Regions from separate parts of the Aeromonas salmonicida genome, predicted to be linked through region 1. Evidence: predicted binding sites of a transcription regulator. Region 1 holds the regulator's gene; the other holds the start of a gene.

Region 1 (5,859 bases):
CCTCACAACGTTCGATCAGCGCGGCCACCAGGGATGGCAATGCAAACAGGTGCAGTATGTTGTTGCGGTAGTAGGTCAGCAGGATCGCCTGATAGCGGTCCAGGCTGATGATCTGGCCCAGTTTGTCCTCGCTCACCTCGAACTTGTTGAGCTCCATCGCCTGATCCAGCAGTGTCTTGGCATCCTCAGCCGGAATCGTGCTCTGGGGGCTGTAGGGCACCTGCTTGAGCAGGTCCAGATAGGTGTTGAGCTGTGCCTGCAGTTCATCGCGAGTCAGGGCGTGGCGTTCGGCGGCCAGCAGTGCCAGCGCGCTCAGGGTCAGGCCGTTGACGGCGGCGGCAGCGTTGATGCGGGTCATCAGCAGCTCGGCCAGCCGGGTGACTGTGGGTGCCATCCACTCGGGGCGCTCCTCCTGACCTATGTGGTCCTTCCACTCGGGCACATGTTCATTGAGGTAGCTGTTGAGGGTCAGGGGTTCGCCGAAGTTGACGAAGCCGCGGCCATAGTTGCGCAGCTTGCGCAGTATGCCGAGCACCTGCAGGAAGCTCTCTTTCTCCTTGCGGCTGCCCTTGAGCTCGTTGTGATAGGTGTTCACCTCCATCACGTGCTCGTAGCCCAGATAGACGGGCACCAGGGTCACGGGTCTGTCCAGCCCGCGCATCATGGCCTGCAGTGTCATTGCCAGCATGCCGGTTTTGGGTGGCAGCAGACGACCGGTGCGGGAGCGCCCACCCTCGGTAAAGAACTCCACCGAATAGCCCTTGGCAAACAGCAGGTTGAGGTATTCGCGAAATACAGTGCTGTAGAGCGGGTTGCCCTTGAAGGTGCGGCGGATGAAGAAGGCGCCGCCATGACGGAAGATGGGGCCCGCCGGCCAGAAGTTGAGGTTGATGCCCGCCGCTATGTGGGGCGGCACCATCCCCTGGTGGTAGATGACGTAGGAGAGCAGCAGGTAGTCCATGTGGCTGCGATGGCAGGGCATATAGACGATCTCGTGCCCTTCTTGCGCCAGCTGGCGTACCTTCTCGGCGCCGTTGACCGAGAGGCCGCGATAGAGCTTGTTCCACAGCCAGCCGAGGAAGCTTTCACTGAGGCGGATCAGCCGGTAGGAGAAATCGGAAGCGATCTCGTCCATGTAACCGTGGGCGCGCTTTTGCGCTTTCTCCAGGCTGATGCCCTCGCGCTGGGCCTCCTCTTCTATGGCCTGCTGGATGACGCTGGAATCCAGCAACTGCCTGAACAGCAGGTTGCGGTTCGGCAGCTTGGGGCCGGTGGCCGCCAGCTGCTGGCGGCTGAAGTGGGTGCGGGCCACCCGCGCCAGTTTGTGGGCGATAGCCTCGTCGGTGCCGTGCTTGTCGGCCATCTGACGCAGGGAGAGCGGCGGGGAGAAGCGCACCAGGTTCTCGCGGCCCTTGAGGATCACGATCAGTGCCTTTTTGAGGCGGTTCGGTGCCAGGCTGCTGATGATGTTCCAGCCGGAGGCCTCTTCCCCTTCCCGGCCGGGGGCGCGGCCCCAGAACAGGGTGACAGGCACTACCTGGATATCCAGTGCCGGATCCTGCTTGTGCAAATCCAGCAGCTGGTGGAATTCCTGCAAGAAAGGCAGCGGCTTGCTGCGCTTGCCAAACAGGGGAGGCGGACGGTCCAGACAGACGTAGCGCGGCAGCAACTGGCCGTTCAGCTCCAACGGGGTGAAGGGGCCGGGCAGGCCGAGATCCTCGCAGCACTGTTGCAGCGTCATCAGATCGGTGATCGAGCTGGTTTTCAGGGCATAGACTATGGGTCTGGCCGGATCCAGCTTGAGCTCTGTGATGGGATTTTCCGGCAGGCTCTTGTGATTGACCAAGCCACTGACCGGCCATTGCAAGATGGCTCTGGAAATCTTCTGTCCAAGGGACATGTGCGTCTGCTCTCCAAAAAAATGCGGCGTGAGCATAACAAATCACCGGCGGCTTGTCGCCGAGAGGTACGATGAGTCGGCTGCACAGCCGTAAAACCATGGCAAATAAGGGGTTGGCCGCGACAAATGTCAGCCGCGCCTTGCCTTGGCCACTGCACTGTATATACTGCCAGTGTGCTGTATAAAAAAACAGGTGCCAATGTTATGAAACCCCTTACCCCACGCCAGGCCGAAGTGCTGGAACTGATCAAGGTGAATATGAGCGAGACCGGCATGCCGCCGACTCGTGCCGAGATTGCCCAGAAGCTTGGTTTCAAGTCGGCCAATGCGGCCGAAGAACATCTGAAGGCCCTGGCCAAAAAAGGGGTCATCGAGATCATGCCGGGGACCTCTCGTGGCATCCGCCTGCTGATTGAAGAGGAAGCTGTGCTGGAAGAGACCGGCCTGCCTCTGATCGGCAAGGTCGCGGCCGGTGAACCCATACTGGCTCAGGAGCATATCGAGAGCCACTATCAGGTGGATCCTGCCCTGTTCCATCCGCGGGCAGATTTCCTGCTGCGGGTGCAAGGCATGAGCATGAAGAACATCGGCATCCTGGATGGCGATCTGCTGGCTGTCCACAAAACCCAGGAAGTGCGCAACGGCCAGGTGGTGGTAGCACGTCTCGACGAAGACGTCACCGTCAAGCGCTTCCAGCGCAAGGGCAGCCAGGTGTGGCTGCTGCCTGAAAATGAAGAGCTTGAACCCATCGCCGTTGATCTCTCCTGCCAGCAACTCACCATAGAGGGACTGGCCGTCGGCGTAATCCGCAACGCCGACTGGATGTAACAGCGCGGCCTCCCTCGGGAGGCCGTCTCGCTTCTGTACCCCTTTCCCCATGATTTCAATCAGATCCTGATACCCGTGATTTTTGTCTGTCGCGCCCGTCCGCATCCGCCTCATTTCAGATATATCCTTGGCTAAGGCAGTCACTTGCTTGATCTGCCCCGAATGCTCGACAAGACGATCCTCTCCCACTTGGCAGGTGGCAGGAACCAAGGTCAGCAGGGATGCATAACAACAGCCTCATGCGGCGCGCCGGACAGCAACGGCGCTACCAGCCCAGTTGATGGAGGCGTTCGCGGGATAGAAGGGAGGGTGGCCAGCATTGCACCGGCGGCATCTGCCGTCTGGAGGATAAAGGCACACCTGCGCAGTCGACACGCGGCAGTCATCGATCTGGCCACCCAAGGGGGCTGTCGATGCCGACCGGCGTGACCTGTTGGTCAAGGAGGACAGGTATGGCTTCAAGCTCGCCATGGGATCCGGGTCTGGCATCGCCCGCTTCTTCCATCACCCGTTTCATCAAGGGTAACCGGATGACCCGTTTCTATGCTCTCTGGGTACATCACAAGGGGGCCTGCTGGACTGTCTGGCTTGGCTGCCCCAAAGACAAGATAGTCCGCCTGGTGCGGCTGTTTCACCGTCATAGCGACACGGGACAAACGGATCTTCCCTGGACGGCTCCCGTCATACCGCTGCGTGCCCTGACAAAGCGCGCCCATGAGCGCCGCAGACAACAACCCTGATGTTTCCTGGCCCTTGTCTCACAGCCCCACCTTGATGGTGGGGCTGTTGTTTTATGGCCCAGCCCGGCTGACCAGTGGTGATGGGAGCCTCTTTTGACCCAAGCGGCATCCGGTGCAAGGGATAACCCGGAGCGCGATGGGCTGGGTTACAATGGGCCATCCATTCGTGCCCACTCTGCGGGCATGTCGCAGTGAAAAGGTCTGTTGTTATGGTTAAACCGCGTTATCCCTTGCTGTTCCTGCTGCTGGTCGGGGGCATGATGGCTGCATTCCACTGGAGCCGGCCCTCCCTGCCCGAGCAGGCCGACTATTATCCGGCGGGGCGGGACATCAATCCGTTTGCCTTTACCGACGAGGAGGGGCAGCCCTTCGTTCCAGCCAGTCTGGTGGGGCACTGGACCTTTCTGTTTGTCGGCTATACCTTCTGCCCGGATATCTGCCCGACCACGCTGGCGGATCTGCGCTCCGTCTATCCGGCGCTGAAGAAGATTGCACCGGACAGCCAGGTGGTGTTCATTTCGGCGGATCCGCAGCGCGATGACATCACTCGCCTCAAGACCTATACCGCTTTCTTCCATCCCGAGTTCAAGGCGGCAACCGGCCCCCACGAGAAGTTGTTCCCGTTTGTGCGAAACCTGGGCCTCATCTACTCCATTGCCGAACAGGGAGAGAAGGATTACCTGATCGACCACTCCGCCTCCATAGTGCTGATCAATCCGGAAGGCAAGCTGGAAGCCGTGTTCCGCCCCCAGATGAGCGAGGGGCGAGTACCCCACGTGGTCATGGAAACCCTGGTCTCCGATTTCGCCAAAATCGTGCGACTGGAGGGCGAATGATGCCGGATGAGTGGCTGCTCTCATGCTGATCCCGTCCTGGTTGACAGACAGGCGGCGCCATGGGGCCGTGTTTGCCCTGGCATTGCCCATGGTGCTCTCCAATATCACTACCCCATTGCTGGGGCTGGTGGATACCTGGGTGATAGGCCAGCTCGGTCAGGCCTGGTTTTTGGGAGGCGTCTCGGTCGGGGCTACCCTCATCAATCTCATCTTCTGGCTGCTCGGCTTCTTGCGCATGTCCACCACAGGGCTGACCGCCCAGGCTCATGGCGCCGGTAGTCCAGATGGCCAGCTCGACACCCTGGCGCGGGCGCTCGGTCTCGCCGTCGGGCTGGGCGTGCTGCTCTTGCTCTTGCTGCTGCCCCTGCTGCCCGGGCTAATTGCACTCAGTGGCGGGTCAGCCGAGGTGCAGATTTATGCCAGCGAGTATGTGTCGGTACGGATCTGGAGTGCGCCTGCGGCGCTCTGCAATCTGGTGATCATGGGCTGGTTGCTGGGCATGCAGGATGCCCGCAGCCCCATGCTGTTGCTGATCTTCACCAACCTGATCAACATGGCGCTGGATACCTGGTTCGTACTGGGGCTGGGCTGGCAGGTGAAAGGCGTGGCCGCCGCCTCTCTGCTGGCAGATTACAGCGCCCTGGGGGTCGGGCTCTGGCTGGTGAGCCGCCATCTGCGCCGCCTCTCGCCCGAGGTGTGGCAGGGGGCCTGGCAACGCTGGCGTCAGTGGCCCGCGCTGTTGAGATTGCTCAGCCTGAATCGGGATATCTTCATCCGCTCCCTCTGCCTGCAGCTCTGCTTTGCCTTCATGACCTTGCAGGGCGCGCGTTTGGGGGATGTGGCAGTGGCCGCCAATGCGGTGCTGCTCAACTTTCTGATGCTCATCTCCTACGGGATGGATGGCTTTGCCTATGCGGTGGAGGCCATGGTGGGCCGCGCCATCGGCCGGCGGGATCGGCAGGCGCTGCGCGAAGCCATTGTCTTGAACCTTGGCTGGGCGCTGATCATAGCGATTGGTTTCAGCCTGCTGTTTGCGGCGGGCGGCAGCCAGCTCATCGCACATATTACCGACATACCGGCGGTGATCGCCGAGGCAAACCGCCAGTTGCCCTGGCTGATCCTGATGCCGTTACTGGCGGTCTGGTGCTTCCTGCTGGATGGGGTCTTCATTGGCGCTACCCGTGCCAGGGAGATGCGTAACAGCATGCTGGTAGCGGCGTTTTGCGGCTTCTTCCCGGTCTGGTGGCTCTGTCAGGGCTGGGGCGTTGCCGCCTTGTGGGCCGCCATGGGCGCCCTGATGGCGGGCCGAGGTCTGACGCTGGGGTATCTGTGCTGGCAACTGGAACGTGATGGCCGCCTGTTGCATTCACCCCATGGGGTGAGCCAGGTTCAGAGCGAACCCTCATAACCTAGCTGGCGCCAGCTCTCGTATACGAATACCGCCACCGCATTGGAGAGATTCATGCTGCGGCTCTGGGGCAACATGGGGATGCGCAGCCGCTGTTCGAACGGCAGGCTCTCTATGATCTCCAGTGGCAGACCTCGGCTCTCCGGG
Region 2 (5,859 bases), 1.6 Mb from region 1:
CCTGCTCTATGGCCTGCAGGACGCCGCTGGCCAGCACTGTCTGCTCCACATCCTGGCGGGTCACTGGCGCGCTCAGCACCGGGTCCGGGGTCGTATTCGGCCAGGCCAGCCAGGTGATGGCTGCCAGGGGGATGAGTGCGAGCAGGGCAAATTTTCTCTGCTTGGGAGTTATGTTCATTTATCACCTGAATGAAACGTGCGAAGGCATGCAAGGGCAATATCCTGCAGCAAACGAGGCTTAAAAAACAGCGATGAATATGTAAGGAAACATGTAGGCAGGCTTGTCAATAGTGAGGCTGCCAGCGGGCTTGGCAGAGGTGGCGGCAATGAGCAAGTCGCGTGGCGAACGGGAAAAGTGCGGGTGTTGACGGCAACAAGAGGGGATAGGGGGAGATGAGGCGCCCACCACTTGAGTGGGCGCCTGTCAGGTTAGCTGACGGCTTTGAGCTGCTCTACGTAGGGTTCGTGGCAGATCTGGATATCGATCGGCAGCTTGTAGATAAGCAGACGGGCCAGGGATCCTTCCATCCAGTGATGGCGGCTGCCCACCAGCAGCAGATCCGTCGGGTGTGAAGCCAGCCAGTGCTTCAGGTCCGACACAACGTCATCGACCACCAGGCACTGATAATCCACTGGATGCTGCAAGGTGGTGATGAGTTCACTGATGATGGCCTTGGCATCCAATGTGCCCTGGGCACTGCGCTCTTCTTCGGACAGCGACAGGCTTTCGCGGCGCACCTTGCTGCTATGAGTCAGGTGCAGCAGGGTCAGCTCAGTGCCCATGCCCTGTGCCAACCGGCTTGCTTTGGCCAGCGTCTCCTGCTCGTAATCCTTGCCTTCCAGCAACAGCACAATATGGGTTGAGGTCATAAGCAGTTCTCCTTGGCATGGCGCGGGGCACCGGGGACAAATTGTCTGTCCCCTACCACTGTGTTCCCGCTATGTGTCGCATAGAACGAACCGGTTTTGCGCATTCTGGCGTCACTCTTTGTCGGTGATGCATCGCAAAGCCATGTTCGTTTACATCATCATAACAGACTGAGTTGAATGGAAAATGAAGGGAACCTCGCTTTTTGACGGTTCATTGGTCTGTTGGCAGTGAAAATCATGACAGGGCAGGATGTTTGCGCTGCGGATGGGCGCCAAAAACCAGGATCCTGTGGTTTTGCATCGATGAGATTAGGTGCGGGAGCGGTTTGGGGGGCGCTGGCAGGACTGGGCGACGAAGAGGGAGCCGGTTTTGACTGGCTCCCTCTCATCTGAACTCAAGCCGGGTCTGAGGAGAGATACTGGGTCAGCCAGGGCAGCCCCTCTTTCTTGCGGCTGACGGCGCCAGCCAGATGGGTCGGCTGCTCGGGCAGTATGCCGTTACTGGCGAAGTAGAGCAGGCTGCCGCCCTTGGCCAGATCGGTCAGCATCAGCACATAGGCATCCAGCTCATCTTGCTCCAGCCGGTCTTGCATGGCCTGCACCAACTCGGCCTGGCGGGTGTGGATCTGCGCCGGATCCATCACGCAGATCTGGCTGACATAGAGTTTGTAACCGGCGATCTGGTACGCCTTCTCATCGGCGACGAGCAGTTCTGTCATAGGGGCGTCACCGAGCTGGGTACGCCGCTCCAGCAGGGTCTGGGCGAAGGGTTCCAGCGCCAGCTCGGCCAGTGGCAGCAGTGCATTGACGGCGGCGCGATCACGGGCCGTGGTGGTCGGCGAGGTGAGGCTGAAGGTGTCGCTGATGATGGCCCCCAGCAGCAGGCGAGCCTGGGTGCGGGAGAGGGTGTCATAGCCCATCAGCTCCAGCAGCACGGTGGCGCTGCACCCTACGGCCCGGATCCAGGCATCGAGCGGGCCTCGGGTGATGAGTGTGCCTATCCTGTGGTGATCGATCAGCCCCTGCACGTCGGCCTCGGCCAGCCCCTCGGGCCCCTGCTCCAGCTCGCTGAAATCGACCAGAAACACAGATTTGTTGGCCACGCTCCCCTGCAGCAGGGGCGGGGCATCGACCCCGGCGGTTTCCAGAATGAAGCGGGTCTCGGCGATGGGATCACCCAGTGCATAGGCCTGGGCCGGTCTGCCCTGGCCATTGAGCCAGTCGGCGGTGACCAGAGCGGTGCAGATGCTGTCGCTATCGGGGTTCTTGTGACCAAACACGTGGAGCATGAAGGCATTCCTGAAGTTGGAGGCTCCTGGTCGACCGCGCAAGGACGCTGGCCGGACAAGGGGGCAGATAAAACAGGTAAAGGCGCACGGGTTTTTGCTCCCGACCTGGTCTCACTCTATGCGTCGGTGCTGGCCATGGCAACCAGGATGAGTCGCACCGTCCTTGATGGTCACACCGTCACCTAGCTGGTTGCGTCGGCTTGCCCGAGCACCTTGTTACAGAGCCAGACCCGGCACTCGGAGCCGAGTCTTGTTGCTGTGCGGCGCTATGAGGTTGAGCCAGGTTTAGCTCTCATACTCTGGTCTGGCTCCCACACTCGATCCTGGCCAGAGAGTCCCCTGGATGTCGGCTAACCAAGCGGCTGGTTTGTGGGGGAGAAAATAGAGAGGATCGGGCGATCTCAACGTCAGATAGCCATATAAAGAAGGGTAGCCTCACACTCGCAGGTGTGAGGCTACCCTGTTACTGGCCGTGTTGGGCGTCCCTTCTCAGGAGGCAAGCAGTTCGCGGGCGTTGGCCAGGGTATTGTCGGTGATATGGTCACCGCCCAGCAGACGAGCCAGCTCCTTGAGGCGAGCGCCCTGATCCAGTGCCTGCATCTGGGTTTCCGTTGTCTTGCCGTCTGTGTGCTTGCTCACCACCATGTGCTGGTGGCCCTTGCCTGCTACCTGGGGCAGGTGAGTGACCACCATGACCTGAGTGGATTCACCGAGCTGGCGCAGCAAACGCCCCACCACGGCGGCGGTGGGGCCGCTGATCCCCACGTCCACCTCATCGAAAATCAGGGTCGGGGTCGAAACCTTGCGGGCACTGATCACGACGATGGCGAGGCTGATCCGCGACAGTTCACCGCCCGAGGCCACCTTGCCCAGCGGCTGGATTGGTTGCCCCGGGTTGGTGGTGACCATAAATTCCACCCGATCAATGCCGAGCGGCGACAGGCTGCTCTGGGCATCCGGTCGCACCTCGATGGCGAAGCGGCCGTCCGGCATTGCCAGCTCGTGCATGCTGGCGGTCACCTTGGTGCCGAGCTCCTCGGCGTAACGCTGACGGCTCTGGCTCAGTGCCTCTGCGGCCTGTACGAAGGCAAGGCGGGCTTCGGCCAGTTCATCTTCCATGCCTTCCAGGCGCTCTTCGTCCGAGTTGAGGCGGGCGAGATCACTGGTAAGATCCTGATGGTGCAAGGCCAGCTCGGCCGGTTTGACATGGTGTTTGCGGGCCAGATTGATGGCTTTGGAGAGGCGCGCCTCCAGCTCGGTGAAGCGCTCCGGGTCCAGCTCAAGCCGATCCAGATAGCTGCGCAGCTCGCTGTGGCTCTCCTGCACACCTATCATCGCCTCGTTAAGCATCTCCAGCACAGGGCTGAGGCGGCTGTCCATGCCCACCAGACTCTCGGCTTTGTCGACGGCGACCTGCAACAGGCCGGCGATGGTGGTCTCTTCGTTGTCATAGAGCAGATCGAGACAGGCGCCGCACTCCTGCATCAGTTCGGTGCCGTTGGCGAGCCGCTGATGCTCCTCTTCAATGGTCTCGAATTCCCCCGGTTGCAAGGCAAATTCGTCCAGCTCCTGCACCTGATATTCGATGAGCTGGCGGCGGGCTTCCCGCTGTTGCTGTTCGGCCTTGAGGCGATTGAGCTCGTTTTGCAGCTGACGCCAGAGCTGATAGTGCTGGCGCACTTCTTCCAGCAGCAGGTGATGGCCGGCATAGCCATCCAGCAAGCTGAGCTGGTAGTCGGGTTTGAGCAGGAGCTGGTGGGCGTGCTGGCCGTGGACGTTGACCAGCAGTTGACCGAGATTTTTAAGCTGGGTCAGGGGGACGGGCACGCCGTTGATGTAGCTGCGCGATCGTCCTTCGGCAGAGAGCACCCGCCGCACTATGCATTCACCTTCGTTTTCCAGCTCGTTGGCGGCGAGCCAGGCGCGGGCGGCGGGGTTGCCGTCCAGCAGGAAACGGGCGCTGACCTCTGTCTTGTCGCTATCGGGGCGCACCATGCTGGCCTCTGCCCGCTCACCCAGACAGAGGCCGAGTGCGTCTATGGCGATGGATTTACCGGCACCCGTCTCACCCGTGATGCAGGTCATGCCGGGTTGCAGATCGAGTTCGAGAAACTTGACGATGGCGAAGTTGTTGACGGTCAGCTGGGTCAGCATGGTCTCATCCTGTATGGGCCAACATTACTGTGTATGCATCCAGTATATACTGGTTTTACATACAGTAAAGAGTCGGCCCGCAACAGGATGGACAAGAGCATTGAAAAGCGCCTTAAAACAGCTTGCTGCCCCAGCCGAGCTTGTTGCGAAGCACATGGAAGTAGCTGTAATCGAGCGGATGCACCAGGTGCAGCTTGTGCTTGCTCTTTTTGATGAGGATCTCGTCCCCCGGGTGTACCGCCAGTGTCACCTGACCGTCGCAGCTCACCTGCATGGCGTCATCCTGATTGTCCGGTGAGACCAGCAGCCGCACCTCGCTGTCCGCATCCAGCACTATGGGGCGGCTGCTCAGGGTGTGCGGGAACATGGGCACCAGCGTGATGGCGTTGAGCTTGGGAGTGAGGATGGCGCCGCCCGCCGATAGCGAATAGGCGGTGGAGCCGGTCGGGGTGGCGACTATGATGCCGTCCGAGCGCTGGCTATACATAAAGCTGCCATCGATATAGACCTCGAACTCGATCATGTGAGCTATCTTGCCCGGGTGCAGCACGGCTTCGTTCACCGCCAGGTTGCTCGATTTGCGCTCCCCGTGACGATAGACGGCAGCTTCCAGCAAGAAGCGGTGTTCACTCTTGTAGTGGCCGGAAAGCACCTGTTCCAGCGGCAGCAGGTAATCCTGCGGCGACAGGTCAGTCAAAAAGCCGAGATTGCCCCGGTTGACCCCGATCACCGCCACATCGAACCGTGACAGCACCCGGGCCGCCCCCAGCATGTTGCCGTCCCCGCCGACGACGATGGCCAAGTCCGCCTGCTCACCAAGCTGGACCAGATCCATCACGTTTTCATCCATGATGCCGAGGGTGTGGGCGACCCGGCTTTCGACCAGCACCTTGAAACCACGGGTAGTGAGATACTGATGCAAGCCGGTCAGGGTCTGGTTGGCCCCTTCGTGGTGGGGTTTGCCAATCAGGGCAATGGTTTTGAACGGAGAATCCATAGTCTGTCGGGTTTGGGATGAGTATTGGGGGGAGTATACCCCGCTTTGTGGGGGATTTGTCTGCTGCCAGCGCTCTGCTCGCTCATCGCACCGGGAAAAGTGGCAATTTGCCTGTCGGTGCGGCTCATTGGCGACGATAGCGCCTTTTTCCCCTTGAAAGCCGAGGCTGCGTCCCCATAATAGCGCCATTACAGGGTCTGTTGCCGACTTGTCTCGCACCCGAACGTCAGCAGACCCTCATAAGCAACCCTGAAATTGGAGATGTCATGAACCACGAAGAACAAAAGGTTGAAACGATGGAGCAAGTGGAAGCCCAGCCAGTCGAGCCGACCGATGTAGACAGTGAAGTGACAGCCGAGCAGGCCCGCATTGCCGAGCTGGAGGCCCAACTGGAAGCCGCCCAGCTGGCGTCCAATGAAGAGCGTGAGCGTGCCATTCGTGCCGTCGCCGAAATGGAAAACCTGCGTCGCCGAGCCGCCCAGGATGTGGAGAAGGCCCACAAGTTTGCGCTGGAGAAATTCGCCGCCGAACTGTTGCCGGTACTGGACA

The links. Region 1 encodes LexA, which represses DNA repair genes until DNA is damaged. Its sites were predicted from a motif close to ANCTGTNTNNNNANACAGNT; they were not measured.
Region 2: recN (DNA repair protein RecN) is a predicted target of LexA. The motif match lies at 4,361-4,380, and genes of this name have one in related genera.

What each region holds. Positions count from the first base shown of each region.
Region 1 is NZ_CP110645.1:113,472-119,330, forward strand. It holds gene plsB (glycerol-3-phosphate 1-O-acyltransferase PlsB) at 1-1,900, opposite strand, end outside; gene lexA (transcriptional repressor LexA) at 2,105-2,728, shown strand; gene ONZ54_RS00560 (hypothetical protein) at 3,181-3,468, shown strand; gene ONZ54_RS00565 (SCO family protein) at 3,678-4,304, shown strand; gene ONZ54_RS00570 (MATE family efflux transporter) at 4,327-5,712, shown strand; gene trmL (tRNA (uridine(34)/cytosine(34)/5-carboxymethylaminomethyluridine(34)-2'-O)-methyltransferase TrmL) at 5,694-5,859, opposite strand, start outside.
Region 2 is NZ_CP110645.1:3,416,538-3,422,396, reverse strand. It holds gene ONZ54_RS15945 (efflux RND transporter periplasmic adaptor subunit) at 1-178, opposite strand, end outside; gene ONZ54_RS15940 (universal stress protein) at 430-870, opposite strand; gene ONZ54_RS15935 (DHHA2 domain-containing protein) at 1,266-2,159, opposite strand; gene recN (DNA repair protein RecN) at 2,649-4,313, opposite strand; gene nadK (NAD(+) kinase) at 4,426-5,310, opposite strand; gene grpE (nucleotide exchange factor GrpE) at 5,577-5,859, shown strand, end outside.